3 regions of the Idiomarina sp. 017G genome follow, and region 3 is predicted to be linked to each of the others. Evidence: predicted binding sites of a transcription regulator. Region 3 holds the regulator's gene; each other region holds the start of a gene.
What was found. The regulator FliA, encoded in region 3, starts transcription of late flagellar genes. The targets are predictions, from matches to a motif close to CTAAAGNTNNNNNNNNNNNNGCCGATA.
Positions count from the first base shown of each region.

Region 1: a site for FliA is predicted at 2,810-2,836, ahead of DEU30_RS01855 (VC2046/SO_2500 family protein). Genes of this name have one in related genera too.
Region 2: a site for FliA is predicted at 1,677-1,703, ahead of pomA (flagellar motor protein PomA). Genes of this name have one in related genera too.

Region 1 covers NZ_SNWT01000001.1:375,597-386,158, forward strand. Annotated here, with positions in the region: gene DEU30_RS01840 (tetratricopeptide repeat-containing response regulator) at 1-1,584, opposite strand, end outside; gene DEU30_RS01845 (NAD(P)H-quinone oxidoreductase) at 1,669-2,637, shown strand; tRNA gene DEU30_RS01850 (tRNA-Tyr) at 2,675-2,759, opposite strand; gene DEU30_RS01855 (VC2046/SO_2500 family protein) at 2,871-3,356, shown strand; gene xerD (site-specific tyrosine recombinase XerD) at 3,458-4,360, shown strand; gene dsbC (bifunctional protein-disulfide isomerase/oxidoreductase DsbC) at 4,416-5,147, shown strand; gene recJ (single-stranded-DNA-specific exonuclease RecJ) at 5,151-6,863, shown strand; one part of gene prfB (peptide chain release factor 2) at 6,903-6,977, shown strand; one part of gene prfB (peptide chain release factor 2) at 6,979-8,001, shown strand; gene lysS (lysine--tRNA ligase) at 8,038-9,549, shown strand; gene slyD (peptidylprolyl isomerase) at 9,612-10,094, opposite strand; gene DEU30_RS01890 (hypothetical protein) at 10,099-10,562, opposite strand, start outside.
Region 2 covers NZ_SNWT01000002.1:149,807-160,368, forward strand. Annotated here, with positions in the region: gene dxs (1-deoxy-D-xylulose-5-phosphate synthase) at 1-487, opposite strand, end outside; gene DEU30_RS05820 (farnesyl diphosphate synthase) at 492-1,379, opposite strand; gene DEU30_RS05825 (exodeoxyribonuclease VII small subunit) at 1,376-1,612, opposite strand; gene pomA (flagellar motor protein PomA) at 1,815-2,582, shown strand; gene DEU30_RS05835 (flagellar motor protein MotB) at 2,585-3,523, shown strand; gene thiI (tRNA uracil 4-sulfurtransferase ThiI) at 3,590-5,041, shown strand; gene DEU30_RS05845 (VanZ family protein) at 5,060-5,392, shown strand; gene srmB (ATP-dependent RNA helicase SrmB) at 5,389-6,618, opposite strand; gene DEU30_RS05855 (universal stress protein) at 6,653-7,501, opposite strand; gene DEU30_RS05860 (SulP family inorganic anion transporter) at 7,519-9,009, opposite strand; gene arsJ (organoarsenical effux MFS transporter ArsJ) at 9,290-10,501, opposite strand; gene DEU30_RS05870 (ArsJ-associated glyceraldehyde-3-phosphate dehydrogenase) at 10,501-10,562, opposite strand, start outside.
Region 3 covers NZ_SNWT01000001.1:54,568-65,129, forward strand. Annotated here, with positions in the region: gene fkpB (FKBP-type peptidyl-prolyl cis-trans isomerase) at 1-161, shown strand, start outside; gene ispH (4-hydroxy-3-methylbut-2-enyl diphosphate reductase) at 198-1,142, shown strand; gene DEU30_RS00275 (prepilin-type N-terminal cleavage/methylation domain-containing protein) at 1,148-1,492, opposite strand; gene DEU30_RS00280 (hypothetical protein) at 1,473-1,667, opposite strand; gene DEU30_RS00285 (prepilin-type N-terminal cleavage/methylation domain-containing protein) at 1,680-2,180, opposite strand; gene DEU30_RS00290 (prepilin-type N-terminal cleavage/methylation domain-containing protein) at 2,174-2,590, opposite strand; gene flhA (flagellar biosynthesis protein FlhA) at 2,758-4,911, shown strand; gene flhF (flagellar biosynthesis protein FlhF) at 4,924-6,258, shown strand; gene DEU30_RS00305 (MinD/ParA family protein) at 6,315-7,187, shown strand; gene DEU30_RS00310 (RNA polymerase sigma factor FliA) at 7,180-7,905, shown strand; gene cheY (chemotaxis response regulator CheY) at 7,943-8,326, shown strand; gene DEU30_RS00320 (protein phosphatase CheZ) at 8,340-9,089, shown strand; gene DEU30_RS00325 (chemotaxis protein CheA) at 9,103-10,562, shown strand, end outside.

The sequences.
Region 1 (10,562 bases), 320 kb from region 3:
ACTGGATAATTGGAGCCCCTCTAAGACTTTAAAGCAATTATCGCATTCTTTCTTAAGCCGAACTCGCTCTCCACCTGGAATTTCTTCAACATAACGGACGGCCGCCTGAATAAAGTTAAGTGCAGCACCACTATTCATTGGCGCGGCCTCCATGGCTTTACGAAACAGCTCCAGTGCACGAATATAGTTGCCTTGCTGATAAGCATCTAAGCCCGCCTTATGAACTTCAAAGAAGTTATCCTGCTGTTTTTGAGCTGCAGCTAAGCGTGCCTGTAAAATTTTAGTGGTATAACTGTCAAGAGTCGGGTTTTCATCCTGATTCGCTGCTAGCGCATTCGCTTTTTCATACTCCCCGACATCCAGTAAAATGGCGATAACGTCAGGTAGTAAGTCTTTATTGATAGGCTGGTTGTGCGCCAGTTTTTCGCCAACAACCTCGTTTAAGCGTTGCTGAGCTTCGCGTAAACGACCATTAAATGAATCAATACGCGATAATAAAATGGATTCCAAATCCTCAAACGAAATATCGGCATGCAACAGATGCTCGTCATAGCGGGCTCGTTGCAGCTCCATTGTTGCTTCCGTCTGATACTTACTGATTTGCTGCGGTGTATCGCTATTTTCGGCCGCATCTAAAATGCTGCGTAAATAGTTGCATAAGTGATGTGCGTTACGAAAAACCGATTTACGAGCTATTTGCAAAACGTTGTTCATGGCTTGCTTGGCAATGTCAAAGTCGCCGTTGTCGCGGGCAATATGGGCCAGTTTGGTTTGCCTTTCAATTGAAAATGGCGCCATGGTGATGGCATCACGGGCGCTTTCCAAAGCGTCTTCCAGCTGCTGTTGTTGAAGGTAACATTCGGTTTTCAGGTCATAAGCTTCAACAGCATTAGGCATGCGCTTAATTAAATGATTAAGAATATTCAGGGCTTCTTCGGGAGAGTTTTGTAATAACCGCGTTTCAGCCAGTTTTAGAAAGACCCAACTGTGAGAGTTTTCCTCAAGTAGTTCTTTAATTGCCGTTTCCGCTTTATCTAATTGACCGGTTTTGTTGTACAACTCAATTTGCAGTTTGCGGCAGTAATTACTGTAGCGGCTGTTAGATTGAATATGTTTCTGGCAAGCACCAATACAGGCTTCATAATCATGATTTGTCAGCGCTTTGAATACGTCCTTTAACCACATGCGACGCTTATAGGCTCGCACAAGACGGGAGCGCAACACTCGATGTGAAAACGGTTTCATCAAGTAATCATCGGGTTGCAGTTCAAGTGCGCTGAGAACCATAGGTCGGGTGTTGTCACCGGTAATAATAAAGAACAGAGTATGCTCTTTCATTAACCCTCGAACTTGCAGTTCCTCTAAAACCTGACGACCATTGCGACCACGCCCAAGGTTATAGTCTACTAACAGAATATCGTGCGGGTTTTTAATGTAAGCGGCAATACCTGCTTCGCCGGTGGTCTTGACTTGTACGTCCTGCGCCCCCAAGTTTAACAGCAAGCCTTTGAGCATGACCTGAAAGGGCTTCTGGTCATCTATTAATAATACGCGTTTATTATTGAGCTCTAAGGTTTTGTCCATTTGCGTCAAACAGTATCCTGATCTTATTCATACCGACAGCATACTGGCTAATTTCAATAATGTTAAGCGGCAACAGAGGCTGATATGAAAGCAATTGCTATTTCCGAACAAAAAGTACACTGGAAGAACCATCCTGAGCTGGACGAGCCACAGGCTAATGAAGTTCAGCTGCGGGTACTGAGCGCCGGGCTTAATCGTGCCGACTTAATGCAAATAGCAGGGAAATACCCACCACCTAAAGGTGCCTCAACTATTCCTGGACTAGAAGTCTGTGGGGTTATAGAAAAAGTAGGTAGCGAAGTCAATGGCTGGCAAACCGGGCAACGTGTCAGCGCGTTATTGGCTGGCGGCGGTTTTGCTGAACAAGTGAATGTTTCTGCTGAACAAATACTGGAGGTGCCTGAAAACTGGAGTAATGCAGAAGCTGCGGGTTGGCTGGAAACTTTTGCCACTGCTTATCTCAATGTGTATCAGCTGGCTGACTTAAAGCCCGGAGAGCGGGTATTAGCTCATGCGGGTGCCAGCGGTGTGGGTTCGTCACTGATCCAGTTGTGCCGGGAAAGTGGTAATGAGCTTACCGCCATAGTGGGTAGTGGAGAGAAATCAGAGTTTTGCCTGAAACTGGGGGCGAAAAATGCGATAAACCGGCACAAACAGAACATTGTTGAAGAAGTTAAAGCTCTTGGCGAAGTCGACGTCATTCTGAATCCTGTCGCTGGTGAGTCTATAGCAAAAGACCAGCAGTATCTGGCACAGGATGGCCGTATTATTTTAATTGGTTTAATGGCTGGCGTGACTGGCGAAGTTGATTTCGGACGTATGCTGATGAAGCGCCAAAAGCTGATTGGCTCAACTCTGCGAGCATTATCACCGGAACGCAAAGGAAAAATTTTACAGGGTTTGTGGCGTGATTTTGGCGATAAGTTTAAAAGCAGCACCATAAAACCTATCATCGATGAGGTTTTTGCCGCTGACGATATTCAGCAAGCACTGGATTATGTTGCAGATAATAAAACTCAGGGTAAGGTGGTTATAACGCTTTCGGAAGAGTAATTCAGGCTGATAGCCAACTGCCGGTGCAGTAAAGAAATGGTGGAGGGGGCAGGATTCGAACCTGCGAAGGCTGAGCCGTCAGATTTACAGTCTGATCCCTTTGGCCACTCGGGAACCCCTCCACTCAAGAGGCGCGTATAATAACAGTCTTAGCTTAGCTGTAAAGAGAAAACTTAAACTTTTAGGACTTTGGCCGATACAGAAGTATCTGTAACCGATTATCCAGAGTCTTAATGAGTCAAGTTTCAGCTGTACAGAATAGTGCTGTCGAAAACCAGGCCGCTCATTTCTTTGAGCAACACGCGAGCGAAGCAGTTAATCACGGCTTCGCGGGCGAGTTTGCTTATTGGGTGTCTGCCTTGGGTGACGACCCGGTTATTTCTGAGCGCCCTGCGCAAGTTAACTGGCAAAGAACCATTGGTGCCGGCAGAACGCGGCCTTTAGATGTAAAGCCAGGCATGGTGCTGGCTAGTGGTGTCTATGCAACAGTTAGTCAGTTGTCAGACTTTAAACTACAGGACGCAACTCATCCTCAGCCGCTTATTCCCGATGCAACGCCTGATCGTTTGCCCCTGGAGCTTCTTCATAACCTGGACTGGCGGGTTCGTCAGCGGCTGGAAAAGAAGAAGCAGCCGCAAACGGACGAAAAAAACGAGTACAAATATAAAGGGCCCGCTGGCCTATACGATGTTCTGCAGAAACTAGGCATTACTCATTAGCGCTTAACTTGATTCTTTTCGGAGAGTTTTGCACAAGCAGTTTCAGCCGCTCTCGCTATGCGGCATAATAGCATTATCATTTCGCTAATTTCCAAAAAACCATGAAGCAACTCCGCCCAGAGGACGAAGACCGTATTGATGCTTTTACTGAGCACCTCTGGCTGCATCATGGCTCCAGCAATAATACTCAAGCCGCGTACCGCAGTGACTTACGCCGTTATTGTGAATATTTGCTATCGCTTAAAAAATCCTTAATGGACACTGATGAAGTGGTGCTGCAGGACTACCTGTTGTGGCGGCGTATGCAAGGCTTATCGCCACGAAGCACCTCGCGATTTTTAAGTTCGACGAAGAAATTCTTCCAGTTTGCTGTAAAACAGCAGTGGGTGGCAGTAGACCCAACAGCACGCCTGAAACGCCCTAAATTACCGCAAAGCATTCCACACTCGTTAAGCGAAGAGGATGTGATTTCTCTATTGGAACAACCGGATACAGAAACTCCCATTGGTCTGCGTGACCGAACTATGCTGGAAGTTCTCTATGCCACCGGATTACGGGTAACCGAACTTATTCGTCTGCAATATGACCAGTTGAGCCGCCAGCAAGGCTTAGTTCGGGTTGTTGGCAAAGGCAACAAAGAACGTTTGGTGCCGTTAGGAGAAGAAGCGCTGGAGTGGCTGGACAATTATTTAAAGCATGGACGTCCGGCAATAACGGATAAAAGCAGCCCCTGGATATTTGTTACGCAACGTGGCTCGTTATTAACACGTCAGGCATTTTGGTACAGATTAAAGCATTACGCCGAAGAAGCCGGCATTTACGCACATTTGTCGCCGCACACTTTACGCCATGCTTTTGCCACGCATTTGCTGAACCATGGCGCCGACTTACGTGTCTTACAGCTACTGTTAGGTCACAGTGATTTATCTACCACACAAATTTATACCCAGGTTGCACGTGAACGTCTGCAGGCCTTACATGCTCAGCATCACCCGCGAGGCTAATTGCATTTTGGCTGGTAACAGGGTAGGGTTCGGACAGTTAATTTAAGAGGTATTTATGCGCAATTTAATGTCTGTAGTTGGATTAGTCGGGCTGGTCGGCGCAAGTTTCAGTGCGCCGGCTATTAGTGCGGAACAAAGTGAAGTCGACACCCAGCACCTGAATAAAATTGGTATTGAAGTGTTGTCCACAGAGCCCGGTGAAATTGACGGCTATGTCCGTGCGGTGACTAATCAGGGCATGTTTTATGTGTCAGATGATGGTGAACGGCTGATTAGCGGCAATGTGTTTGATATAACCGGCAGTGAACCGGAAAACTTAAGTGAAGCGGGTATGGCTAAAGTTCGTCTGAAAATGCTGAAAGGTTTTGAAAACGATATGATCGTGTACCCGGCTGAGGACGAGAAATATCAGGTAACGATTTTTACAGACACTACCTGCGGTTATTGTCAGCGCTTGCACGAAAACATGGACAGCTATCACGCACAGGGCATTACCATAAAATACCTGGCCTTTCCCCGTGGTGGTATGAGTAGCAAAGGCGGGCAGCAGCTACAGACGGTTTGGTGTGCGGATGACAAAAAAGCGGCCATTACCGCCTTTAAAGAAGACGAAAATTACAGTGGCGACTTAAGCTGTTCCAATCCGGTTGCGGAGCACTACCAACTCGGTAAATCGTTTGGGGTAAGCGGTACTCCCGCTATTGTTCTGCCCGACGGTCGTTTAGTGCCGGGAGCGCTACCTGCATCACGTTTAATTGCTGAAATTAAAAAAGGTGAGTCACAGTAATTCATGAGTGATTATGAAATACGTCGTTATCAAGTCGTTGACGATGACTTTTTGCCGCAACAAATACCGCCTTTGTTGCGGCAAATTTATGCCCGCCGGGGTGTCCGTCGTGCTGACGAATTATCTTTGAAAGCCTCCGGTTTACTCCATTTCTCTTCGTTAAGAGATATCGATAAAGCCGTTGAACTGCTGCTAAATGCGTTAAAAAATCAAGAAAAGGTTTGTATTTGCGGTGATTTTGATGCCGACGGCGCAACCAGTTCGGCATTAATGGTGTCGGCCCTGCAGGCCTTTGGTCTGCAGCAAGTGGGTTATCGTGTACCAAATCGAATGACTGACGGCTATGGCCTGTCTGTTGCCATGGTAGAACAACTGGCCGTAGAGAATGTGCAGTTAATTGTGACTGTCGATAACGGTATTGCAGCGCATGACGCCATTGCACTTGCTCGTGAAAAGGGCATACAAGTGCTGGTTACTGACCACCATTTACCACCTGAAGAACTGCCTCCGGCTAATGCGATAGTGAACCCGAATCAGCACGGCTGTGAGTTTCCAAGCAAAAATTTAGCCGGTGTGGGTGTGGCGTTTTATGTTCTGCTTGCGTTGCGCTCAGCGTTACGTGAACAAGGTGTTGAGCCACTACCTAACCTGGCTGACTGGCTGGATCTCGTTGCTCTTGGCACTGTAGCTGATGTTGTGCCGCTGGATTATAACAACCGCGTATTGGTGCAACAGGGTATAGCCCGTATTCGTAAAGGTATGAGCCGCCCAGGAATTAAGGCGTTGCTGGAAGTTGCGAACCGTGATGCCAGTCAGCTGGCTGCCAGCGACTTAGGTTTTGCTCTGGGTCCGAGAATCAATGCTGCAGGCCGTTTAGACGATATTGGGCTGGGAATAGAATGCTTGTTAGCGGGTGAAACCCGGGCGCAGCAGTTAGCGCAGCAACTTAACGATTTAAACCAGCAACGTAAATCAATTGAAACGGAAATGCGCGAGCACGCTGAAAGCGCTGTCGCAAAGTTGCGCTTTGATCAGGGACAGGTGCCTGATTTAGTCACTTTGTATCAGCCGGACTGGCATGCGGGTGTTATCGGTATTGTCGCGGGCAGGGTAAAAGAGCAGGTGAACCGTCCGGTTATTGCGTTAGCCAACGATGACGATGAATTCCTAAAAGGCTCCGCACGTTCGGTCAGTGGTCTGCATATGCGAGACTTACTGGAACGTGTTCATAGTCTTGAGCCGGGCATTATGGAACGTTTCGGGGGACATGCCATGGCCGCCGGCTTAACCATGAAAAAAGAAAATCTGGCGCGCTTTTCTGAACTGGCGGAGCAAGTTGCGTCGGAGTGGTTGTCAGAAGAACAGAAGCAACGTGTGTTCTGGTCTGATGGCGAACTCACAACACTGCAACTTTCGCAGGACAGTGTGAATATGCTGCAAAGTGCAGGTCCCTGGGGTCAGCAGTTTCCCGAGCCTATGTTTGACGGCCAGTTTGAATTGGTGGATCAGCGCATTGTCGGAGAGCGACATCTAAAATTGGTGGTGCGTCATCCGCAAGGCGAATTATTAGATGCGATTGCCTTTAACGTCGATACACAACAATGGCCGGCGCGGCAGGCCTCCGTTGTTGAACTTTTATACAAGCCACAGCTTAATCACTTCCGCGGACGCACAAACGTTCAGTTGTTGGTGGAGCAAATCCGCGCAATACGTTAAACTACGCCCCTTTTAGAATTAACAGAATTAGGTAGTCGCATGTTTGAAACTAACGCAACCTACAACAACATCAAAGAAATGCGTGAGCGTAGTAATTCGCTTAGGGGGTATCTTTGACTACGATGCTAAGTTAGAGCGTCTGGAAGAAGTTACTCGTGAGATGGAACAGCCCAATGTGTGGGATGATCCACCCAAGGCGCAAGCCTTAGGTAAAGAGCGTGCGGCATTAGAGCAAGTGGTACAAACCCTGGATAAACTTCAGCAGGGGCTGGATGATGTCGAGGGTCTTGTTGATCTTGCGGTAGAAGCAGAGGACGAAGACACTTTTAACGAAGCTCATGAAGAGCTGTCCGGTTTAGTGAAACAGCTGGAAGCTTTAGAGTTTCGTCGTATGTTTTCAAAAGACAACGACTCGGCAGACTGCTACCTGGATATTCAGTCAGGCTCCGGCGGAACCGAAGCTCAGGACTGGGCTAATATGCTGCTACGCATGTATTTGCGCTGGGCAGAAGCGCATGACTTTAAAGCGGAAATTACTGAGCTGTCAGAAGGCGATGTCGCTGGTATAAAATCGGCCACGGTACGTGTGGTCGGAGAATACGCCTACGGCTGGCTGCGTACTGAAACCGGTGTGCACCGTTTGGTACGTAAATCCCCCTTCGACTCAGGTAATCGCCGCCATACATCTTTCGCTTCGGTTTTTGTTTACCCGGAAGTAGACGACGACATTGATATTGAGATTGATCCGTCTGACCTGAGGGTAGATACCTATCGGGCATCGGGTGCCGGTGGTCAGCACGTTAACCGTACCGATTCTGCGGTTCGTTTAACGCACGAACCAACAGGCATTGTGGTGCAATGTCAGAGTGACCGTTCGCAGCACAAGAACCGCGACTCAGCAATGAAACAGCTGAAAGCGAAATTGTACGAATTTGAATTACAGAAACAGAACGAAGAGAAACAGGCATTAGAAGACTCAAAAGCTGATATCGGCTGGGGCAGTCAAATTCGCTCTTATGTTCTGGACGATGCGCGTATCAAAGATTTACGTACGGGTATCGAAAACCGTAATACCCAGGCTGTGCTTGATGGCGCACTTGACCCGTTTATTGAAGCCAGCTTGAAAAGCGGGCTGTAAGTTTAATTTAAGTATCCCGACAGAGGAAAATCGATAATGACTGATAAATCGCAGGCACCTGAAGTAGACGTAAACGAACAGATCGCGCAGCGAAAGGCGAAACTGTCGGCGCTTCGCGATAAGGGTATCGCATTCCCGAACGATTTCCGTCGGGACTCGTTAGCTGCTGACTTACACGCTGAATACGATAATCTGAGTAAAGAAGAGCTGGCAGAAAAAGGCATTCGCGTGAAAGTTGCCGGCCGTATGATGACCCGCCGTATTATGGGGAAAGCCAGTTTCGCAACCATTCAGGATATGAGCGGAAAAATTCAACTGTATGTTGCCCGCGACAATCTGCCTGAAGGTTATTACAACACGGAATTTAAAAAATGGGATTTAGGCGATATTCTCGGCGCCTCTGGCACCTTGTTTATTACCGGAACCGGTGAGTTAAGCGTGCAAGTTGACGAAGTACGTTTGCTGACTAAAGCACTGCGTCCTTTGCCGGATAAATTCCATGGCTTGTCAGATCAGGAAATGCGCTATCGTCAGCGTTATCTGGACCTGATTACCAACGAAGAGTCTCGCAGTACTTTCATGGCTCGCTCTAAAATCATTGACTATATTCGTCGTTTTTTAAGTGACCGTCAGTTTCTGGAAGTTGAAACTCCTATGATGCAGGCGATTCCGGGCGGCGCCGCAGCTCGTCCTTTCAGCACGCACCATAACGCACTGGATATGGAGCTGTTTTTACGTATTGCACCAGAACTTTACCTGAAACGTTTAGTCGTTGGTGGTTTTGAGAAGGTGTTCGAAATTAACCGTAATTTCCGTAATGAAGGTCTCTCCACACGCCATAACCCAGAGTTTACTATGCTGGAGTTCTACTGGGCGTACGCGGATTATCACGACTTAATGGATTTAACCGAGCAGATGTTACGCGGCGCGGCTGAGTCGGTCTTAGGCTCTGCTCAGTTTACCAGCCAGGGCGTGGATTATGATTTCGGTAAGCCGTTTGAGCGCATGACAGTGTTGGAAGCTATTGTTAAGTACATGCCGGAAGTGAGCCTTGAGCAGCTTAATGACATGAATACAGCAACTGAAATTGCCGAGCAGGTTGGTGTCAGTGTTAAGCCGTCATGGGGCTTAGGTAAAGTTCAGATCGAAATTTTTGAGACTGTTGCTGAGCATCGTTTAATTCAGCCTACCTTTATTACTGCGTACCCGGCTGAAGTTTCACCGTTGGCTCGTCGTCACGACGACAATCCGTTTGTGACCGACCGGTTTGAATTCTTTGCCGGTGGTCGTGAGTTGGCGAATGGTTTCTCGGAGCTTAACGATGCTGAAGATCAGGCTGAACGTTTTCGCGAGCAAGTTGAACAGAAAGAAGCGGGCGATGATGAAGCCATGTTCTACGACGAAGATTATGTCACCGCACTGGAACACGGTATGCCGCCAACAGCCGGTCAGGGCATTGGTATTGACCGTCTGGTAATGTTGCTAACGGATTCTGCGTCTATTCGCGACGTATTATTGTTCCCGCATATGCGCCCAAAAGCGGATTAATTACCTCTCTGAAACAAAAAAACCCGGCTTATTAGCCGGGTTTCTTTTATCAAAAACAGCGCTTAGTGATCTTCGCCGTCAGTGTGAACGTGACCGTGCTCAAGTTCTTGCTCAGTCGCTTCACGAACTTCAATAACTTCTACGTCAAAGTTGAGGTTAACACCGGCCAGTGGGTGGTTACCGTCAACAGTCACTTCGTCGTCTTTTACTTCAACGATAACAACAGACTGTTCGCCTTGATCCGTGCTGGCACGGAACTGCATGCCAGGCTGTACTTCGTTTTCGCCGAACAGGTTACGTGGTACAGTCTGGATTAAGCCGTCATGACGTTCGCCATAAGCTTCTTCTGGTTTAACTTCTGCAGTGAAGCTATCGCCAACTTTTTTGCCTTCCAGTGCATTTTCCAGACCAGGAATCAGCATGCCACGACCGTGGATGAAGTTCAGTGGGCTGCCATCTTTAGACTGGTCCAGCGTCTGGCCATCTTCCGTTTTAACGGCATAGTTGATAGCCACGACTTTGTTTGGTGCAATGGTTTCGCTCATAAATTTAACCTAATTGATAAGGCAGTGAGTGTATTTCCAGAAGACTTGCGTCGTCATCCCGGACTCGTATAGCCGTGTCAGTGTCTATGTCACTGGGTAAAACAGCTAATAAGTCCACTTGGGTGTCGGTGCGGTTCACTGCCATAATGACCGTACCTGCACGACGCCAGTTCTCGCCAATGGCTTTCTCTAATTGCGTACCAGCAGTAACTTGAGCCGTTACTTTACCGGATAAGCGAAAGAGCGCCCGTTTCTGTTTGCCCAAATATTTCATCCGGGCAATAGTCTCCTGGCCGATATAACATCCTTTGTCAAAACTGATTCCATCCCACACCTGCAAATTCATCATTTGCGGGACAAACGCCTGGATGTTCTCAGACGTAAGTTGTGGACGAACCCGTTCAATTTCCAACGCATCCCAGTAAGGTTGCGGATAATCCGTAGAAATTGGCTGTTGGCTGAGTAACA
Region 2 (10,562 bases), on a different contig from region 3:
GATTCATGGCTTCAAATGCCATACCGGCGGTCATTGCACCGTCGCCGATAATAGAGACGACTTTTTGTCGTAGACTTTGCCTTTGCGCTGCTACCGCCATGCCTAACGCTGCTGATATAGACGTACTTGAATGCCCGACTGAGAGCACATCGTATTCACTCTCTTCGCGCCAGGGAAAAGGGTGAAGCCCGTCTTTTTGACGAATAGAGTGCAACCGTTGTTTACGCCCGGTCAGAATTTTATGTGGGTAAGCCTGATGGCCAACGTCCCAAACCAGCTTATCTTCTGGTGTGTGATACACATAATGCAGGGCAACCGTAAGCTCTACGGTGCCTAAACCTGACGCGAGGTGGCCGCTGCTTTGGCTCACTGAGGTTAATAAAAACTGTCTAATTTCTGCGCACAGTTCCGGCAATTGCGTCCGCGGTAAACGGCGCAGGTCAGCGGGGGAGTTAATTTTATCAAGTAACGGATATTGTTGAGTCATTCAGTTAGTGGTCCCGCTTTAACAGCAAGTCGGAAAATTGTTCAAGTCTGTCTGTATTGTAAGGGATATCGCTTAACGACTGTAGTGCTTTATGGTGTAAGTTTTGCAGGCGTTGCTGAGCACCTTCAATACCGAGCAAACGCACGTAAGTTGATTTTTCAGACGCGGTATCTGACCCCTGAGGTTTGCCCAGAGCTTCAGTATTACCTGTTACGTCGAGGATATCATCCTGTACTTGAAATGCCAGCCCCAGATAATGAGCGAACTGCTCAAACTTTTCCCGCCATTGTTGCGCATTGTCATTACCACACAATACACCCATAGTGGCGGCGGCGGTTATCAACGCGCCGGTTTTACTTAAATGCATTTGCTCTAGTGCGTCTTCAGTGACGATTTTAGCTGTTGCCTGTAAGTCTATTGCCTGACCTGCACACATGCCGCGGGCACCGCTGGCTTTAGCCAGTACCTGAACTAATTGCAGCTGTCGTTCACTGGGTAATTGTTCCATACGGTTTTCGGTTAAGACTTCGAAAGCCAGTGTCTGTAGCGCATCTCCGGCTAAAATCGCTGTCGCCTCGTCGTAAGCAATGTGGCAAGTCGGCTGACCACGGCGTAAATCGTCATCATCCATTGCTGGCAAGTCGTCATGAATTAAAGAATAAGCATGTATCAACTCAACAGCGGCAGCGGCTTGCAGAGCGTCATTCTTATTGGCGCCACAAATATCGGCAACGGTCACCAGCAGATAGGGGCGAATACGTTTTCCGCCCATTAACACTCCGTGCTGCATGGCCTGGTTCAGACGCGGGTTCAGGGTTAACTGCGCGAGCGCTTGCTTTAAGAATGAATCGACTTGTTCTCGTGTTGCTGCTGTTAACGAGTTAATCGTCACATCAGTTCTCCATTGCTTTCATCATTTCCAGATTGCTGTTCAGCCAACAAAGTTGTCACTTTTTGCTCAGCCTGCTGCAATTGTTGCTGGCTGGAACGTGACAAGGCAATGGCTTGTTCGAATTTTTTCAGCGATTGCTCAAGCGGTAAGTCGCCTTGTTCCAGTTCATTAACCAGTTGCTCTAGCTGCTCCAGAGCCTGTTCGAAAGATTGCTGTTTCTGTTCGTCTGCCATAGCTAAGTCTGCCTTAAAATCTTTGATGAGCCGCATTGCTAATAGAATGAAAGTTAATTATCCGATAAAGAATCCGGAATGTCAGCCGATGATCTCATTATTCCTGTGTAAGATGAACAGATGTCGCTTGTAAGCGCGACGCGATTGTTTAAGAATGAGCACAACAGCATAAATGAAAACTCAAATCGGGGAGGAAGGCTGAGTGGATATAGCAACGCTCTTAGGAATTATAGGGGCCATCGGCTTTGTCGTCGTTGCTATGGTTCTGGGTGGGGACATAACCCTGTTTTTAGATACCCAATCGTTCTTTATCGTATTCGGCGGTTCATTATTTATAACCTTAGCGAACTTTTCTCTGGGCCAGTTTCTGGGCACGGGGAAAGTGGTCGTTAAAGCGTTTTTCTTTAAAATTGAACATCCACAAGAGCTTATCGATACTGCTGTTGAGATGGCCGACTCTGCGCGTAAAGGTGGTTTTCTGGCGCTTGAAGAAGCGGAAATTCCGAACAAATTCTTTCGTAAAGGCGTAGACATGCTGGTTGACGGTCACGATGCTGAAGTTGTCCGCCAAACCTTGTCGAAAGACATAAAAATGAGCTTTGCCCGCCATGAAGAGGGCGCCCGGGTATTCAAAATACTGAGCGATGTAGCACCGGCTATGGGTATGATTGGTACCCTAATTGGCCTGGTTGCTATGTTATCTAATATGGATGACCCCAAAGCTATAGGCCCTGCCATGGCCGTCGCTTTGTTAACCACCCTTTATGGTGCCTTTTTAGCCAACGTTATTGCCATTCCTATTGCTAATAAGTTAGTGCTACGGGCCGAACAGGAAAAGCTGAACCGGCAATTGATACTGGATGCCATTTTAGGTATTCAGGACGGTCAGAACCCTCGCGTTATTGAAGGTATTTTACGTAATTACTTAGCTGAATCTAAGCGTATTGGTAACGAGGATGAGGACGAGTAGTTATGGCCTCAGAGAAAGTCAGAGACGAAGAAGAAGAGGACTGCAACTGTCCGCCAGCGGGATTGCCCATGTGGATGGCAACCTTTGCCGACCTCATGACTTTGCTCATGTGCTTCTTCGTGCTGTTGTTGGCTTTCTCCGAAATGGACGTGCTGAAGTTTAAGCAAATAGCCGGTTCAATGAAGTACGCTTTGGGCGTGCAGAATAAAATTGAAGTGAAAGACATTCCTAAGGGTACCAGTGTTATTGCCCAGGAATTCCGCCCCGGGCGGCCTGAACCAACGCCAATTGAAACTATTCAGCAGCAGACCGTGGAAATGACACAGCAGATGCTGGAGTTCCAGGAAGGTGAGTCCGATTTTGCCGGTGGCCAGCAAACCGAGCGTGGCGGTCAGGAATCTGACAGCGCAGAAGACGCAAAAGAGGCGAAGGCAGAAAATACGGAAGCTATGACGCAGGTATCTAAGGAGCTTATGCGTCGTATCGAACAGCAGCTTGAGAATGAGATTAAAGCCGGTACGATTGAGCTTGAGCAACACGGTCAGCAAATTATTATTCGCATACGTGAACAAGGTTCATTCCCAGAGGGGTCTGCATTTTTGCAGCCACAGTTCCGGCCTATTATTCAGCAAGTCGCCGGGGCGCTGAAAGATATTCCGGGTGAGGTCACTATTTCTGGCCATAGTGATAATGAAAAGCTGGTATCGGAAATCTACTCATCAGACTGGGATCTCTCCAGTAAGCGTGCCGTTGCTGTTGCGGAAGAAATGCTGAAAGTGGATGGCTTTAGCGAAGATCGGCTGGTGGTTATGGGTTACTCCGACACTAAACCGTTGGTGCCGAATAACTCGGAAGAGAACCGTAAGCGAAACCGTCGTGTTGAAATATCGGTCATGCAGGGTAAAGCGGCAGAATCTGACCCGGTTGATGTAATAGACTGAGCGCTGGTTTCTGCCGGGCAGGACACGTATAATTGCCCACTTTCCTAAAGACTTGACGATTTAGCTATGAAGTTTGTTGTTCGCCTGCACGCTGAAATTACCATTAAAAGCCGTTCTGTTCGTAAGCGTTACGGTAAAGTACTGACCAATAACCTGCGTAAAATTCTGGCTCCGGTCGATGACTCGATATACGTCAAATGGCTGTGGGATCGCATCGAAGTTTCTGCTGATGGCGACGACTCTCAGGTGCGTAGTGAAATCAAAGAGATTCTGCAAAACACCCCCGGTATTTCCTGGTTTGCCGAAGTTATAGAGCGGCCGCTAACCGATTTTGATGCTATTGCCGAGTTAGTTGGTGAGCACTGGTTAAAGCGTTTACCGGGAAAAAGTTTTGCTATGCGGGTTAAACGTAAAGGTAACCACGAATTTAATTCACAGCAGTTAGAACGCTATGTTGGTGGTTATTTGCTGGAGCGTGTTCCGGATACTTCTGTAAACCTTTCTAATCCGGACCTGGACATTGCGCTGCAAATTACTAATCAGATTGTTCATTTGGTTGGGGAGCGAGTGAATGGCTTAGGTGGTTTTCCTATTCCTACTCAGGAAACCGTGCTGTCATTGTTAAGTGGTGGTTTTGATTCTGGTGTTGCAACCTATGATTTTATCCGGCGCGGCGCGCGGACTCACTTTTGCTTTTTTAATTTAGGCGGCGACGCCCATGAAGTGGCTGTGCGTCAAATAGCCTATTATTTGTGGAAGCGCTACAGCTCCTCGCACCCCATTAAGTTTATTAGTGTTGATTTTGCCCCTATTGTTGATGACATTCTGACAAACGTCGATAACGGCCAGATGGGTGTTGTGCTAAAACGGCAAATGCTGCGGGCTGCGGATAAAGTCGCTCGTTATGTGAAAGCGCAGGCGCTGGTAACGGGTGAAGCTATGGGGCAGGTATCCAGTCAGACCCTGTCTAATCTGAGGGTGATCGATCAAGCTACATCGGCATTAGTTTTACGCCCGCTAATAACCAAAGACAAACAGGAAATTGTGGACGAGGCAAAGCGCATTGGCACCGAACCATTGGCTAAATCCATTCCTGAATATTGTGGCGTTATTTCTAATAAGCCCACAGTTAAAGCCATTCCGGCGGTTATCGAAGCCGAAGAAGCGAAGCTTAACAAAGATTTACTCGATCAGGTGGTGCGGGCGTCAAATGTACTGAGCATGCAGGATATAGCGACGCAAACAGACGCAGAACTGGCACTGCCGGATACCACGACGGAACTCAGTACCGACACAACCATCATAGATATTCGAAACGATGAAGAAATTGAAGCAGCACCCTTGTCAGTAGAAGTTGAGGTTATTGAAATTCCATTTTTCAAGTTAGCCTCTCAGTTTGCTGAACTGGATCAAAGCCGGGAATACTTGCTGTACTGTGATCAAGGAATTATGAGCCGGATGCAGGCTTTGTTATTGCACGAAAATGGTTATAACAACGTATCGGTTTATAAGCCCTAATTTAGAGAGAAGTAAACTATGCTGGCAAGAGCCCTATTTTTTGTTGTGTTATCGACAGCCACCTTTCTGTTTTTGTGGCAGTTTCCAAGTACCGGAGCTCAGAGCATTCCGCATCTGGATAAGTTGGTTCACTTTGGAATCTTTTTTGTCTTAGCACTGACGTTTCACAGAGCTTTTGCGTTGTCGGCTAAACTGTCGTTACTGATTTTAGTTTGCTACGGCTTTTTAATAGAAATAGCCCAGTCTTATGCGCCTGGCCGTAGTGCCGATGTTTACGATTGGTTAGCGGATGCCAGTGGCGTTGTAGCTTATTTTATTTTGCACCATTTACTAAGCAAGAAGTCGCGTTAACGCGACTTCTTCTTTTTATCCGTTTTCTTCTTCACTTTTTTCTTCGAGCGGGACTTTTCTGTCGACGGAAACTTATATTGAGGTTTTAACCCTTCAATAGTTCGTCTGTCTAGTTTGGCGTCCAGGTAACGCTCGACACGCCCCAGTAATAAAGCATCATGTGCTTCTACCAGCGATACGGCCGTTCCTTTTTGTCCGCCGCGGGCTGTGCGCCCAATTCGGTGCAGATAAACATCAGCTTGCTTAGGAAGGTCATAATTAACCACCAAAGTGATGTCGTCTACATCCAGCCCTCGCGCTGCAATATCAGTAGCAACTAAGGTAATTTCCGTCGTTTGTTTAAGCTCGTTCATAATGCGCTGACGATCACTTTGCGGCATATCGCCCCGCAGTGTCACAATTTTACGGCCGGTACCAAACTGGCTGCGCAGAAAGTTTGCAATAAGCTCTACGCGTTCACGTGTTCTGACAAAGACAAACTGCCGCCCGGGGTGCGCCTGAAGCACGCTCATTAACAGTTTACGCTTATGTTCGTCGGTATCCGCTAAATGAACCCACTGAAGAATTTTACCGCGCTCACGTTTGGGAGGCTGCACATCAATGTACTCGGGTTCGGTTAATAACTCGCGGGAAAACATAATCACGCCGGAGCTATTCAGCGTTGCTGACAGTAGCAAGGACTGCTGACGATGACGTGCCTGCAGAGCCATTTCTTTTACCGTTGCGGCAAAACCCATATCCAGCATTCGGTCGGCTTCATCAATAATCAGCCACTCAATGCCTTCCAGGTTGTACTGTTCGGCTTCAAGTAAGTCCATTAGTCGACCCGGTGTCGCAACCAGTATGTCGTGTGTCTTCTCTAATACCGACAGCTGCGAACCATAGTTGATGCCTCCGGTGACAACCACAGAGGTTAACCCGGTTTTGGCCTCAAACTGTTTAGCCTGTTCATGGATTTGTTCAGCCAGTTCGCGGGTTGGAGCCAACACCAGTATACGAGCTGGTCCCGGTTGTTGACGCGGGAAATCCAGCAAATGTTGCAGTGCCGGCAGCAGGAAAGCCAAAGTTTTACCTGTTCCGGTCGGTGCACTAATAAGTAAGTCGCGACCATCCAGGGCGGCAGGAATACTCTGTTGTTGTACTTTTGCTGGTTTGTTCAGTTCAGCATCGCGAAGAACCGCAATTAAGCGGTCATCGAGATCAAACTCTTCCCAGTCTGGCGTCATGTTATTTTCCTTGAAATCGTCTTGTTTGCTGCAATTAACGTAGCAGCAATAAAGCGGAGTTAGTTGTCTGTAGCAGGCTAGTTGTGGTGCTGCCTACTAAAAACTGACGAATACGCGAGTGACCATAAGCTCCCATCACCAGAAGGTCAATATTGTGCTCTTCCTGGTACGCATGAAGTGCAGGCTCAACTTCGCCTGAGCGTATTTCAAATCGCGCATTATGTCCCAGCTCCCGCAAGTGGTTAGATGCTGCTTCGATGGACGCGCGACTGTCGTTGGTATCAGCTCCGACCATAACCAAATGTAACGGAAGGCCTCTGAAAATAGGGCTTTCCGCAAGCATGCGAATACCTTTACGGGAAGAATCACTGCCGTCGAATGCTAACATCACATTTTTAGGTTCTGTAAACTCTTCAGGCGCAATCAGAATAGGTCTGTGCATTGTTCTTACAACGGTTTCCAGTTGGCTGCCAACGCGGTTCGTACGGGTCGTCTCTTCGCCGTGGAGACCCATAACAAGCAGTCTCATTGAATCCTCAACTTCTAATAAGGATTCTGCCAGGTCGCCGTGTCGTTGGCGTAAGTTGATATGTTCGACGCCACTTTGTGTCGCGCGTAATTTGGCACTTTCCAGCATGTGGTGGCCTTGCTCTAAGGCTAACTTGCTGCGCTGCTGATCAAGCTCGGCTAACTGCTCGAGCAGAGCCTCTCTGCTACCTAAGCCGATGTTACCTGTCATATTAGTCTCGGTGGGGTAACGCGCTTCGTCCAGAACATGAAAAAGCGTTAATGGCGTTTGTAAGCGTAATGCTGCCCAACTGGCGTAATCACAGACAGATTGAGTTGACGCAGAACCATCAATACAAGCAACAACATGTTTCATTATTAAATCCTTTTCCATTAGTGCCCGCCCATCAGCTTATCGACAGCGTCGGGTTTGTCATGTACGCCAAAGCGATCAACGATGGTCGCGCTGGCTTCATTAAGCCCTATAACTTCCACTTCAGCACCTTCACGGCGGAATTTTACTACAGCACGGTCAAGTGCATCGACGGCGGTGATATCCCAGAAATGGGCCTGACTGAGGTCGATGACAACCTGCTCAACCCCTTCTTTGAAATCAAATGCGCCAAGAAACTTTTCAGATGAGCTGAAAAATACCTGACCAATGACCCGATAAGTGCGTTTTATGCCGTCAGAGTCAATCTCTGACTTAATGTACAGGTAATGCCCAATTTTGTTCGCAAAGAACATAGCGGCCAACAGCACACCAACCAATACACCATAAGCCAGGTTATGTGTTGCGACAACGACCGCAACTGTTGCAACCATGACAATATTGGTGGACAGCGGATGTTTCTTTAAGTTCTTAATGGAACTCCAACTGAAGGTACCAATAGAGACCATGATCATTACGGCAACCAGTGCGGCCATAGGAATTTGCACCAGCAGTTTGTCCAGAACCAGAACCATAATCAGCAGGAAGATACCGGCAGTTAATGTAGACAACCGTGTACGACCGCCCGATTTCACATTAATAATAGACTGACCAATCATGGCGCAACCAGCCATTCCGCCTAACAGACCTGCGCCGATATTCGCAACGCCCTGACCTTTACATTCGCGGTTTTTATCGCTGGGGGTATCGGTTAGGTCGTCGACAATAGTCGCTGTCATCATGGACTCAAGTAAGCCCACTACCGCAAGCGCTGCCGAGTAAGGGAAGATAATAGCTAAGGTTTCGAAGTTTAACGGAACGTCAGGCCACAGGAAAATAGGCAGGGTGTCCGGCAATTTACCCATATCACCAACGGTACGAATATCCAAACCTAAGAATACGGCGACGATAGTTAGGGATACAATACAAATCAGCGGAGAGGGCAGTATTCTCCCAATGAAAGGTATGTAAGGGAAGCCGTAAATAATGGCTAGGCCAGCAGCTGTCATTGCGTATACATGCCAGGTTACGTCAGTTAGCTCGGGCAACTGCGCCATAAAAATCAGAATGGCCAGAGCATTTACGAAACCGGTGACCACCGAGCGCGAGACAAAGCGCATCAGCTCGTCCAGTTTAAGGTAGCCGGCAGCAATTTGTAGCAACCCGGTCAGTAAGGTGGCCGCTAGCAAGTACTCAAGTCCATGCTCTTTGACCAGCGACGCCATAAGTAACGCCATAGCACCGGTTGCGGCAGATATCATCCCCGGACGACCGCCGGTAAAAGCAATAACAACGGCAATACAGAAAGAGGCATACAGGCCCACTTTAGGGTCAACGCCGGCGATGATAGAGAATGCGATGGCTTCAGGAATAAGCGCTAAAGCGACCACAATACCTGACAACAAATCACCACGTATATTAGAAAACCAGTTCTGCTGGATAGACTTCAACATAGATAGATAACACCAAATTTTAATCGTAAATATAAAGCGGCCGGAATGGCCAGAAAAGCAGAGAACAGCCTACTGCGCACCTGTGACAGGAAAGTGACGGCTAGGGTGGCGTAATACGCGTCAGCACGTAGGTGGCTCCTTATGGTTTGAGGCTGGTCAAAAAAAGAGCGCGAATTTTAGCATAAAATGTGCCAACTACAAGTGATTTCCACATCGGCGTAGCCTGACATTTACGTCAGGTCAGATATCGCACCTGACATAAATGTCAGGCTACGACATATCAGACGCGATGCTGCTCCCGCTCGGGCAAAAAGCTAATTGCTGCCGTGGATAATAGCAATAACAGTGTTGATATCATTAGGCAAGCAACCAGCCCCCATTGCTGATACACCCAGCCGGATAAAACGGTACCCATTAGACGCCCGGCTGCGTTGGCCATGTAGTAAAAGCCTACGTCCAAAGACACCCCGTCGGCGCGTGAGTAAGAGACAATAAGGTAACTGTGCAGCGACGAATTAATGGCAAACAGAATGCCGAACAAGCCTAAACCAATAATAATGCTCTGGGTAACAGGTAAGCCCTGCCACAGGGCCAGAGCAAGCGCGAGTGGACTCAGAGTCAGTAACGCATTCCATACCACGGCCTGAGTTTTAGGTACGTCATTGCCCGTTTTTGTGAATTTAGGCGCAACACTTTGTACAAAGCCATAGCCAATAACCCACAAGGCTAAAAAGCTGCCGACTTGCCAGTGGTTCCAGTCCAGCTGGCTGGCTAAGAACACAGGTAAGGCCACCACAAACCAGACGTCGCGTGCGCCAAAGAGTAAGAAACGAGCCCCCGATAAAATATTGATAGGCCGGCTTTTGGATAAAATGTCCTTAAACTTAGGCTTGAACTTTGCTTTGCCTGACTCTTTTTTCAGGAAAATTAAACTGACTACCCAGACCAGGCTAAGCATAACCGCCATGGCCAGCACCGCACCCTGGAAGCCAATTAACGTGAGCAGTAAACCACCAAGGAAAAAGCCAACGCCTTTTAAGGTGTTTTTTGAGCCAGTGAGTATGGCGACCCACTTATATAGCTGACCTTGTTTGTCGTCAGGCACCAGTAGCTTAATGGTGCTTTTGGCGCTCATTTTATTGAGATCTTTGGCAATACCGGACAACGCCTGGGCGGCCATCACCCAAATGACGGTGAGCATAGAACCCGGTACCAGCAGCATGGCAAGCGCCACAATCTGTATGCCAAGCCCAATATTCATGGTTCTGTTGAGCCCCCAACGAGCGCCCAGCCAGCCACCAAATAAGTTAGTGACTATGCCGAAAAACTCGTAGAACAGAAACAGCATAGCCACTTCCAGCGCACTGTAACCCAACTGGTGGAAGTGCAGCACCACCAGCATGCGCAGCGCGCCATCAGTCAGGGTAAAAGCCCAGTAGTTACCCGTAACAATTAAGTATTGGCGTATAGCCGGCGACAGCTGACTGAGCATTAGCCGACTTTTTCCACCAGTTCAACTGCGCGGTTTGCATAACCCCATTCATTGTCGTACC
Region 3 (10,562 bases):
CGGAAGTTGGAGCCATTTTGGCTTTTACGCAACCGGATGGTACCGATTTACCGGGAATTGTTCGTAAAGTTGAAGGTCCAACAGTCACCATCGATTTTAATCACCCGTTGGCCGGACAAACGGTGATTTTTGAAGTAGAGATTATTAGCGTTGAGCCATGATTGGTTAATAAACCGGGCTGAACGCAGGAGGAACTGATGCAAATTTTGTTAGCGAACCCTCGGGGTTTTTGTGCCGGAGTTGATCGCGCTATAACTATTGTTGAGCGGGCTTTAGAGATATTTGAGCCGCCAATTTACGTGCGTCACGAAGTGGTTCACAACAAATACGTTGTCAGTAAACTGCGCGAAGCCGGTGCGGTCTTTGTTGAAGAGTTGCATGAAGTACCGGACGATCAAATTGTGATTTTCAGCGCCCATGGCGTTTCTCAAGCGGTCCGGCAGGAAGCTAAGGACCGCGGTTTACGAGTATTTGATGCTACCTGTCCATTAGTGACGAAAGTCCATATGGAAGTTACCCGTGCTAGCCGTAAAGGGCATGAATGCATTTTAATTGGTCACGCAGGACACCCTGAGGTTGAAGGGACTATGGGCCAATATAATAATTCTGAGGGTGGCATTTATTTGGTGGAGTCGCCGGAAGATGTTGCCAAGCTGGAAGTGAAAGATCCCGGTAACCTGCATTACATGAGCCAGACCACCTTATCGGTTGATGACACGGCCGACGTAATAGATGCCTTGCGTCAAAAGTTCCCAGAGATAAACGGGCCACGCAAAGACGATATATGCTATGCCACTCAAAACCGTCAGGATGCGGTACGCGAATTAGCCAGCGACGCTGATGTCATGTTGGTGGTGGGCGCGCGCAACAGCTCAAACTCAAACCGCTTACGCGAGCTTTCCGAGAAAATGGGAACCCCGGCATACCTAATTGATGACGCCAGCTGTATTGATAAAGCCTGGTTAGAGGGGCATGAGAAGGTCGCAGTCACCGCTGGCGCTTCTGCACCTGAAGTTCTGGTCAAAGAAGTGATTGCTAAGCTACAGGAATGGGGCGGTAAAACCGCAGTAGAACTAAGCGGGCGCGAAGAGAATATTACCTTTTCAATTCCACCAGAGCTAAGGCCGCACCCGGTAGGTTAAACTGGTTATCGGGAAAGCCAGAATGTCTGGGCGAGCTCGTTATCATTTCCCCAGTAAACGGTTACCTCGATGGTCGCGTTGAACTGATCTATAGGGGTTAACTCTGCTGTTAAATGAAGCTGCCCTGTTTCCTTTGATAGTTTTGGATTATTGCCTTGAGTCCACGTTTGTTGAGCCTCACTTAAATAAGTCATCAAAACCTCCACAGCCTTCGCTTTTGTGTGGGCATGGTCAATCGCCGATAATCCAACCTGTAAAAGCCGCAGGCTACTGACGGACCAAAGAGCTACTAGTGCAGCTCCGACCAACACTTCAACCAGAGAAAAGCCTTTATTCTTGTGACAGTTCATAAGCCCTGCGCTCTGCTTCGAAATCTTGCTGAAGTTGTTGAGAAAGTTGTAGCCATTGATGATGTTGCTGAGCCTCTGTCATTTGCGCGTAGAAAAGCAGTGCAGCTAAACTGGCCGAGCTCAAACTTATAAGTGTTACTAAGGTGAGTATCAGAGCGAATCCTTTCGCGTTCATAGTAAGCTCCATTTAGTTAACCAGAGGAGTGATTGTTCGTTTGAAAACATGTGCCTGAGCATTGTGAGTAACGGTAAAAGTTACAACGAGTTTTGATAGCCCACTACCAGATTCCGGAGCGTAAGAGTCAGCAGTAAATTGCGTGACTTTGAATTGAGACTTATCGGTTAGGGATTGCCAGCCATACCCGGCGCAATCGAGAGTCATTGAGTTATGCTGTAGCTGTTCATTCCTGACCCTGAAGCCGGGCGAGCCTCCATTTTGCTGAGGAAACAAATAGCAATTGCTCTGAGGGTTTGAAATTTGCGTTGCGGCGGTATTTTTTAAGGTTTCAAAAAACTGATTTGCGACTGACTGAGCACTTAATAGTAAATTGACCTGCATTAGCTTACGGTGTTGCACTCCTGTTTGCCATTGCATTTGCTGCTGTGCTGCCAGAACAACTATCGCGCCAATAGCCGAAGCTATAAGAACTTCTACTAAACTACTGCCGCGCTCAGAAACTATTAACATGGGGGGATTCCCGGAAGTGAGTCACCTTCACTTAAGCACAAACGAATACGAGCGACACTGCTGATGATGACTTTTATCTGTCGGCTTTTACCTATTAGTTTGATATGTCCGGGTGTCGCGGCAGATGACTCTCCATAAAAAGTAAGCGACGCGGAAGAACTGTAAGTGTATTCGGTTTGAATACCTGAGGTTTGCGAGTCACGGCTAAATGTAACTAAGTCAACTTCGATAGATTCCTTATTTGCTATGGACCTGGCTTTTACCTGCTGCAAATAAGACAGCCAGCGGCCAGCCTCTTTTTGAAGCAACAAAGACTCTGTCTGCTGAGTAAATATTGGCAGGGCAGAAGCACCAAGCACCGCACTGACAGCCATTGCCACGACCAATTCCATAAGAGAGTAACCGCGCATAAAAACACATTATTTTGAAGAAGAGCAACGAGTATAGAAGCTGTTTAAGCTTTGTCTGTAAGCCCCAACTGAAACGAATGTAAGATAACCTCCGAATAAAACGAAAGCTGGCTCGATTCTTGAATAAAACACCGCAGGTTCAACTTTTTGACGCAACAGGAAGACGTATGGCGGGCGGTGCCGAAAAGTTAGTAAATTTTAGAAATTTCACGCAGAACAATGCGCATCTGATCAAAGGTTTTGGAACACCCTTGGCCATTATGGCCATTCTGGCGATGATTGTTTTGCCAATTCCGGCTGTGGTGCTGGATGTTCTCTTTTCATTTTCAATTACTTTGTCACTGGTAGTTATGCTGGTGGCGGTTTATACCCAACGTCCGCTGGATTTCGCCGCTTTTCCTACCGTTTTGCTTATTGCTACGGTACTACGCTTAAGCCTTAACGTTGCCTCTACGCGTATTGTTTTATTAGAAGGGCATAACGGGCCAGGTGCTGCAGGCTCTGTTATTGAAGCTTTTGGTAGCGTGGTCATAGGTGGTAACTACACTGTCGGCCTGGTGGTGTTCGCCATTCTGGTTATTATTAACTTTGTGGTTATTACTAAAGGCGCCGGCCGTATTTCAGAAGTAACCGCTCGCTTCACCCTTGACGCTATGCCTGGTAAACAAATGGCCATTGACGCTGACCTTAACGCGGGCCTAATTAACCAGGAAGAAGCCAAAGCACGACGCAGCGATGTAACCCGTGAGGCTGACTTTTACGGCTCCATGGATGGTGCCAGTAAGTTCGTAAAAGGGGATGCCATAGCCGGTATCCTTATTCTCTTTATTAACATTATCGGCGGTCTGCTCATTGGTATGATCCAGTACGGTCTGACCTTCAATGAGGCAGTGGAAGTTTATACGCTGTTAACCATTGGTGATGGCCTGGTAGCACAAATTCCGTCATTGTTACTGTCAGTTGCGACCGCCATTATCATTACGCGTGAAAATAACAGCCAGGACATGGGCGATGCAGTTGTTCTGCAATTGCTCGATAACCCTAAGGTTTTGGTCATTACCAGCGCGGTATTGTTTGCCATGGGGGTTATTCCCGGTATGCCGCATTTTGCCTTTTTAAGCATGTCTGCGGTGTTAGCCGGCGCGGCTTACTTTAAACTTAAGAAAACCAAGACTGAAGAAGGCGAACTGGTTGAAAAAGAACAGGAGCAGCAAGTTCAGCAGGCGCAACAAAAAGAGCTCAGCTGGGATGACGTACGCCACGTTGACACTATAGGTCTGGAAGTTGGTTATCGCTTAATTCCTTTGGTGGATAAGCAGCAGGGCGGTGAATTGCTGTCACGCATTAAAGGTGTACGTAAGAAGCAGTCTCAAGAGTTTGGTTTTCTTGTTCCGGCCGTACATATTCGGGACAACCTCGATTTAGGCCCCAACAGTTACCGCATTACTCTTATGGGTGTGACCATGGGTGAAGCTGAAATTCGTCATGACTGGGAGATGGCGATTAACCCGGGTCAGGTATTCGGTGAGCTGGACGGTGAGAAGACAAAAGATCCGGCCTTTGGCCTGGATGCTGTCTGGATCCGTCCTGAGCAACGCGAGCACGCTCAAACTCTGGGTTATACCGTGGTTGACGCTGCAACTGTAGTCGCTACTCACTTAAGTCAGATTGTAACCAACCATGCATCTCAGCTGCTGGGCCACGAAGAAGCACAAGAATTGCTGGATCGTCTGGGGCGTACTCATCCTAAGCTGGTTGAGGGGCTGATTCCGGATCTATTGTCACTGGGCAACTTTGTGAAAGTACTGCAGAACTTACTGGACGAAGGCATCGCGATTCGGGATATGCGCACTATTGTACAAACTTTGGTTGAGTATGCAGGACGTAGCCAGGACCCAGAAGTACTGACGGCTGCAGTCAGAATTTCACTGCGTCGGTTAATTGTTCAGGACATTGCTGAAGGGGCGGCGGAATTGCCCGTCATAACTTTGGCACCAGAGTTGGAACAGATGTTGCATCAGTCACTGCAAATGGCTGGTAATGACGGAAATCAGCAAGGCGCCGGAATCGAACCTGGTTTGGCCGAACGCCTGCAACAGTCATTACGCGAAGTGCATCAGCAGCAGGAAATGAACGGGGAACCTTCAGTACTGCTGACCTCAGGGCTTTTACGGTCAACCATGGCGCGTTTTGCGCGTCACGCTACCGATGGTATGCGCGTGTTGTCCTATCAGGAAGTACCGGATGATAAACAAATTCGCATTGTCAGCTCAATTGGTGGACAACAAAACGGTGGTGAACAAACCGCCACACAAGAGTAACGGGAGTCGCTTGTGAAGATTAAACGCTTTTTTGCCGAAGATATGCGCCGTGGATTGCAACAGGTTAAAGAAACCTTAGGTCCGGATGCGATTATCCTGTCCAATAAGAAAGTAAACGGTGGTATTGAGCTGGTTGCAGCCATTGACCCCGATGCGCAACAGGCACAGCCAATGGCTGATCAGGCCCCAAATGAGCCGGCTGCGTCAAAGACACCGGAAGTGCCGGCTGAGTCTTTGCAAGAGCTGTTGCAACGTCAGGCACAGGTTGCACAGCCCACACAGCCCACTGCTGCGCAAGCGACTACTGAACCGGCACAACGGCCAGAGCCGAAAGCCGAGCCACAAGAATTTAACGCTTCTCAACTCAGCGACGATATTTTTCCTGAACAAGTAAACGCACCGGCAGCAGACGACTCCCAGGCCATTGCTGAACTTCGCTCTCAGGTCAATGGAATTCGTCAGTTGCTGGAACACCAGTTAAGCGGCTTGATGAAACAAGAAATGGATCGTGAAGAACCAACCCGCTCTATGCTGATGAACCGCTTAATGGATATGGGCTTGAGCGAGCGAGTTGCCGACCAGATTGCCTGTTTTATTCCTGAAGGCGGATCAGATGATGAAGCCTGGGAACAGACTCTGCATTTATTAGAAGGTCAGCTGAATACGACCTCTGACGACATTTTGACGCGCGGTGGAGCGGTTGCGTTAGTCGGCCCTACCGGTGTCGGTAAAACCACGACCATTGCGAAGTTAGCCGCTCGTTATGCGCAACGCCATGGTGCCGATAAAGTGGCTTTAATTACCACCGACACCTTTCGTATTGGTGCCAGTGAACAATTACAAACCTATGGTCGTATCATAGGGTGTCCGGTCAAAGTGGCAAAAAATGCACAGGAACTGGCAGATGCATTACTTGCGCTACGTCAAAAAAGTCTTATTTTGATTGATACGGCAGGCATGGGTCAACGCGACAAGCGTTTGAACGAACAGTTAAGCCAGCTTATTCAGAATTCACGATTGCGGATTCGTCCTTACCTGGTGTTGTCTGCAACATCACAAAGCCAGGTGCTGATGGATGCGGTTAAACAATTTAAAGCACTGCCTTTGTCTGGTTGCATTTTTACTAAGCTGGACGAATGCTTAAGTTTAGGTGAGAGTATCAGCGTAGCAATAGAACATGGCTTACCGGTTGGTTATTTAACAAATGGTCAGCAAGTACCTGAAGACATTCGGGTAGCGGATGCCAACTTTATGGTTGCCGAGGCTGAGCGGCTGCTTGATAAAAGCATTTGTTCCTCAGTGTCAGACGTGCCAAAATCGTACTGGAATGAGGCGTTTTCTCGCTGAATTAGCCAATATAATATGAAGCTGTTATCAATCTAGTCAGAAAAGAGATACGCCCGATGGATCAAGCAAGCGGTCTGCGAAGAATGAAACAATCGAAAGTAAAAGTTATTGCGGTAACTGGTGGTAAAGGCGGCGTTGGGAAAACCAACGTGTCGCTGAATATGGCTATCGCAATGGCAAAGCAGGGCAAACGAGTATTAGTGCTGGATGCCGACTTAGGTCTGGCTAACGTCGATGTTATGTTAGGCCTGCGGGTTGAGCGCAACCTTTCTCATGTGTTGAGTGGGCAGTGTGAGCTGGAAGATATTCTGATTGAAGGCCCGGCAGGAATTAAAATTGTTCCGGCAACATCGGGAACGCGTTCTATGGTGGACTTGAGTGAATCTGAGCATGCTGGATTAATAAGAGCCTTCAGCCAGCTTCAGGGAAACTATGACGTATTAATTGTCGATACCGCAGCGGGTATTGGTAATACCGTTGTCAGCTTTGCCAGAGCGTCACAGGATGTTTTATTAGTGGTTTGTGATGAACCCACATCAATTACTGATGCTTATGCACTGATCAAAGTATTGAGCCGGGAGCAAGGCCTGTTTAAATTCAAGGTGGTTGCCAATATGGTAAGAAATCTGCGCGACGGACAAGTATTGTTCAATAAATTGACTAAAGTAACCGATCGGTTTTTAGACGTTGCTTTAGAGCTTGCCGCGATTATACCTTTTGATGACAACTTGCGTTTAGCTGTTAGAAAACAACAACCTATGGTACTGGCTTATCCAAAATCACCAGCCTCTTTAGCGATAAAAGCGTTGGCTAAGAAAGCCATTGACTGGCCTGTTCCGGCTCAAGCCGGCGGGCATTTAGAATTTTTTCTTGAACAATTGATAACTTCTGCCGATAACGAGAGTAAGCGGGATGTTGCCAATGAATAAAGCTGCCGTTTATGCCGCCACTGCTGACAACCGGAATGCCATTATTGAACAGCATACCGGGCTGGTTAAGCGTATTGCACACCATATGATGGCTAGACTTCCAGCCAGTGTGCAAGTGGATGATTTGATCCAGGCGGGCATGATTGGCTTATTAGAAGCTGCGCGTAACTTTGATAACACTAAAGGCGCCAGTTTCGAAACTTTTGCCGGCATTCGCATTCGTGGTGCGATGCTGGACGAAATTCGTCGTGGTGATTGGGCTCCGCGCTCGGTTCATCGTAATCATCGGCGTGTACTGGAAGCCATTCGTCAGGTTGAAAATGAAACCGGACGCGATGCAAAAGACACGGAAGTGGCCGCAAAGCTGAATATGGGTATGGATGAATATCATCATATTTTGCGGGATGTCAGCACGGGACGAATCGTTGGTATTGAAGATCTTGGTGTATCAGAAGATGCTATCATGCCAGAGCAGGTAACGGGTTCAGCTTATGAGCCACAAAGAGATGTTGAGAACGCGGCGTTTCATAAAGCGCTGGTTTCGACAATATCTTCGTTACCAGAACGTGAAGCTTTGGTGCTTTCGTTGTATTATGACGAAGAATTGAATTTAAAAGAGATAGGTGAAGTGCTGAGCGTGAGTGAATCACGAGTCAGTCAAATTCACAGTCAGGCAATGTTGCGACTGAAGTCGCGAATGCAAAATTGGGTTGAATAAACTTTGGTTGTAATCGAGAGCCTCAGTGGAGGGTGCTTTGGATAAAAATATGAAAATTCTCGTTGTGGACGACTTCTCTACAATGAGACGAATCATTAAGAACTTACTTCGTGATCTTGGCTTTACCAATATACAGGAAGCCGATGACGGTAATACCGCATTGCCCATGTTGCAGAACGGTGATTTCGACTTTGTCGTAACCGACTGGAATATGCCGGGTATGCAGGGAATCGACTTGCTGCGTGAAATTCGCAAGGACGATAACCTGGCTCATTTACCTGTGTTAATGGTAACAGCGGAAGCCAAGCGAGAGCAGATCATTATGGCAGCTCAAGCTGGAGTAAATGGTTATATTGTTAAACCATTTACAGCCGTAACGTTGAAAGAAAAGCTCGACAAGATTTTCGAACGAATCAGCTAAAGGGCGAACGACTATGTCTGATAACGCCCATGATATTTCTCTGGAGCAAGCCAAGGAATTAGTAGCCTTGCTTGAAGACGGGAAACAACAGCAGGCTAACCAATTACTGGAAGATGTTTACAACCGTCGTAATGACAAGTTGTTTACCTCTGTAGGCCAGTTAACAAGAGACCTCCACGAAGCGCTCCAGGACTTTCAGGTTGACCCTCGCATTGTGCAAATGACGCAGGATGATCTTCCGGACGCGCAAAATCGTCTGCTGTATGTCATTGAAAAAACTGAAGACGCCGCGAATCGCACGATGGATGCTGTAGAAGCCTGTCTGCCACTTGCAGACGACATGCATCACCGTGTTGAGAAAGTGATGCCGGCCTGGAACCGGTTGATGAGCAATGATATTCAGATAAATGAATTCAAGTCTTTATGTCATGAGGTCGATGACGTACTTAAGCGCTGTGGTGAAAACATGCCTCAAGTGCACGGGTTAATGACTGAAGTGCTTATGGCGCAAGATTTTCAGGATATTACCGGACAAGTTATTCGTCGGGTTATTCAATTGGTTGAAGACGTTGAAAAGAACCTGATTGAATTGCTGAAGATATTTGGTAAAGAAGAAGAACGTCGTAACGCGGAAAAAGCAGGGTCTGCGCCTAAGAAAGATGCAGCCCATGCCGAAGGCCCAATTATCGATGCTGATCAACGCGATGACGTGGTTGGCGGACAAGACGAAGTGGACGATTTGTTGTCCAGTTTAGGTTTCTAGGAGCATCAGTCGCATGAGCTTTGATATGGACGAAGACATTCTGCAGGATTTTTTGATCGAGGCTGGAGAGATCCTCGAGCAACTGTCTGAACAGCTAGTTGAACTGGAAAATGATCCGCAAAACAAAGATCTGTTGAATGCTATTTTCCGTGGCTTTCATACGGTTAAAGGTGGTGCCGGGTTCCTGTCTCTGGGAGCTCTGGTTGATACCTGTCATGGTGCGGAAAACGTATTCGATACCCTGCGTAATGGTCAACGTACGGTCACTTCCGACCTGATGGACGTGATTCTTCAGTCTTTGGATACTATCAATACTCAGTTTGCGCAGGTGCGCGCCAAAGAAGAACCTGAAGCAGCTTCACCGGAGTTGCTGGAATTATTGCATAAGTTGAGTGAACCAGAGTCTGAGGACGAAGCGCCTATAGAGGTTCCAAAAGATGAACCTGCCGAGGAAACAGATCCGGAACCAGAACCTGCAGCAGAAGAAAGCAGCAGCGACAGCATTGATGAAATTCAGGACGATGAGTTTGAAGCGTTGCTGGATGAGTTACACGGTGAAGGCAAAGGTCCCGGAAAAGAAGACAAGCCAGCGGCGTCCAAGCCCAAGGTAAATGAAGACAGTGATGAGATTTCAGATGATGAATTTGAGTCATTGCTGGATGAACTTCATGGCAGCGGCAAAGCGCCTCAAAGTGCTGAGAAAAAACAAGAAAAGCAGAAAGAGCCTGCAAAAGACGACGAAATAACAGACGACGAATTTGAATCCTTGCTGGACGAGTTGCATGGCAGTGGCAAAGCGCCGACACCGAAAGGTGATAAGCCTGCTAATGAGCCAGCACCGAAAAAGCCTGAACCCAAAGCGCAGCCGAAACCTGCGGCAAAACCAGCATCCAAACCAGAACCGAAGCCTGAGCCGAAATCAGAGTCTAAAGCGAAACCAGCAGCGGCTCAGCCGGTAGATAAAAAGCCAGCTGCACCAGCGCCTGCTCCGGTTGAAACTACTGTGCGGGTTGATACCAAGCGCTTAGATGAAATTATGAACATGGTCGGCGAGCTGGTACTGGTCAGAAACCGTTTGTTGAGCCTGAGTAATTCTGATGAGTCAGACAGTGCTGAAATGGGCAAAGCTATTTCGAACCTGGATGTTGTCACTGGCGACTTACAGGGCGCGGTGATGAAAACCCGGATGCAGCCAATTAAGAAAGTGTTTGGCCGTTTCCCTCGGGTTGTCCGTGACCTGGCTCGTAGCCTGAAGAAAGAAATCAATCTTGAGATGTACGGTGAAGAAACCGATTTAGATAAGAACTTAGTTGAGGCTCTGGCCGATCCTTTGGTGCATTTGGTTCGTAACTCTGTTGACCATGGTATCGAAATGCCGGATGAGCGTGAAGCGAATGGTAAGTCGCGCTCAGGAACCGTCACCTTGTCGGCGTCTCAGGAAGGTGACCATATTATGCTGTCGATTAAAGACGA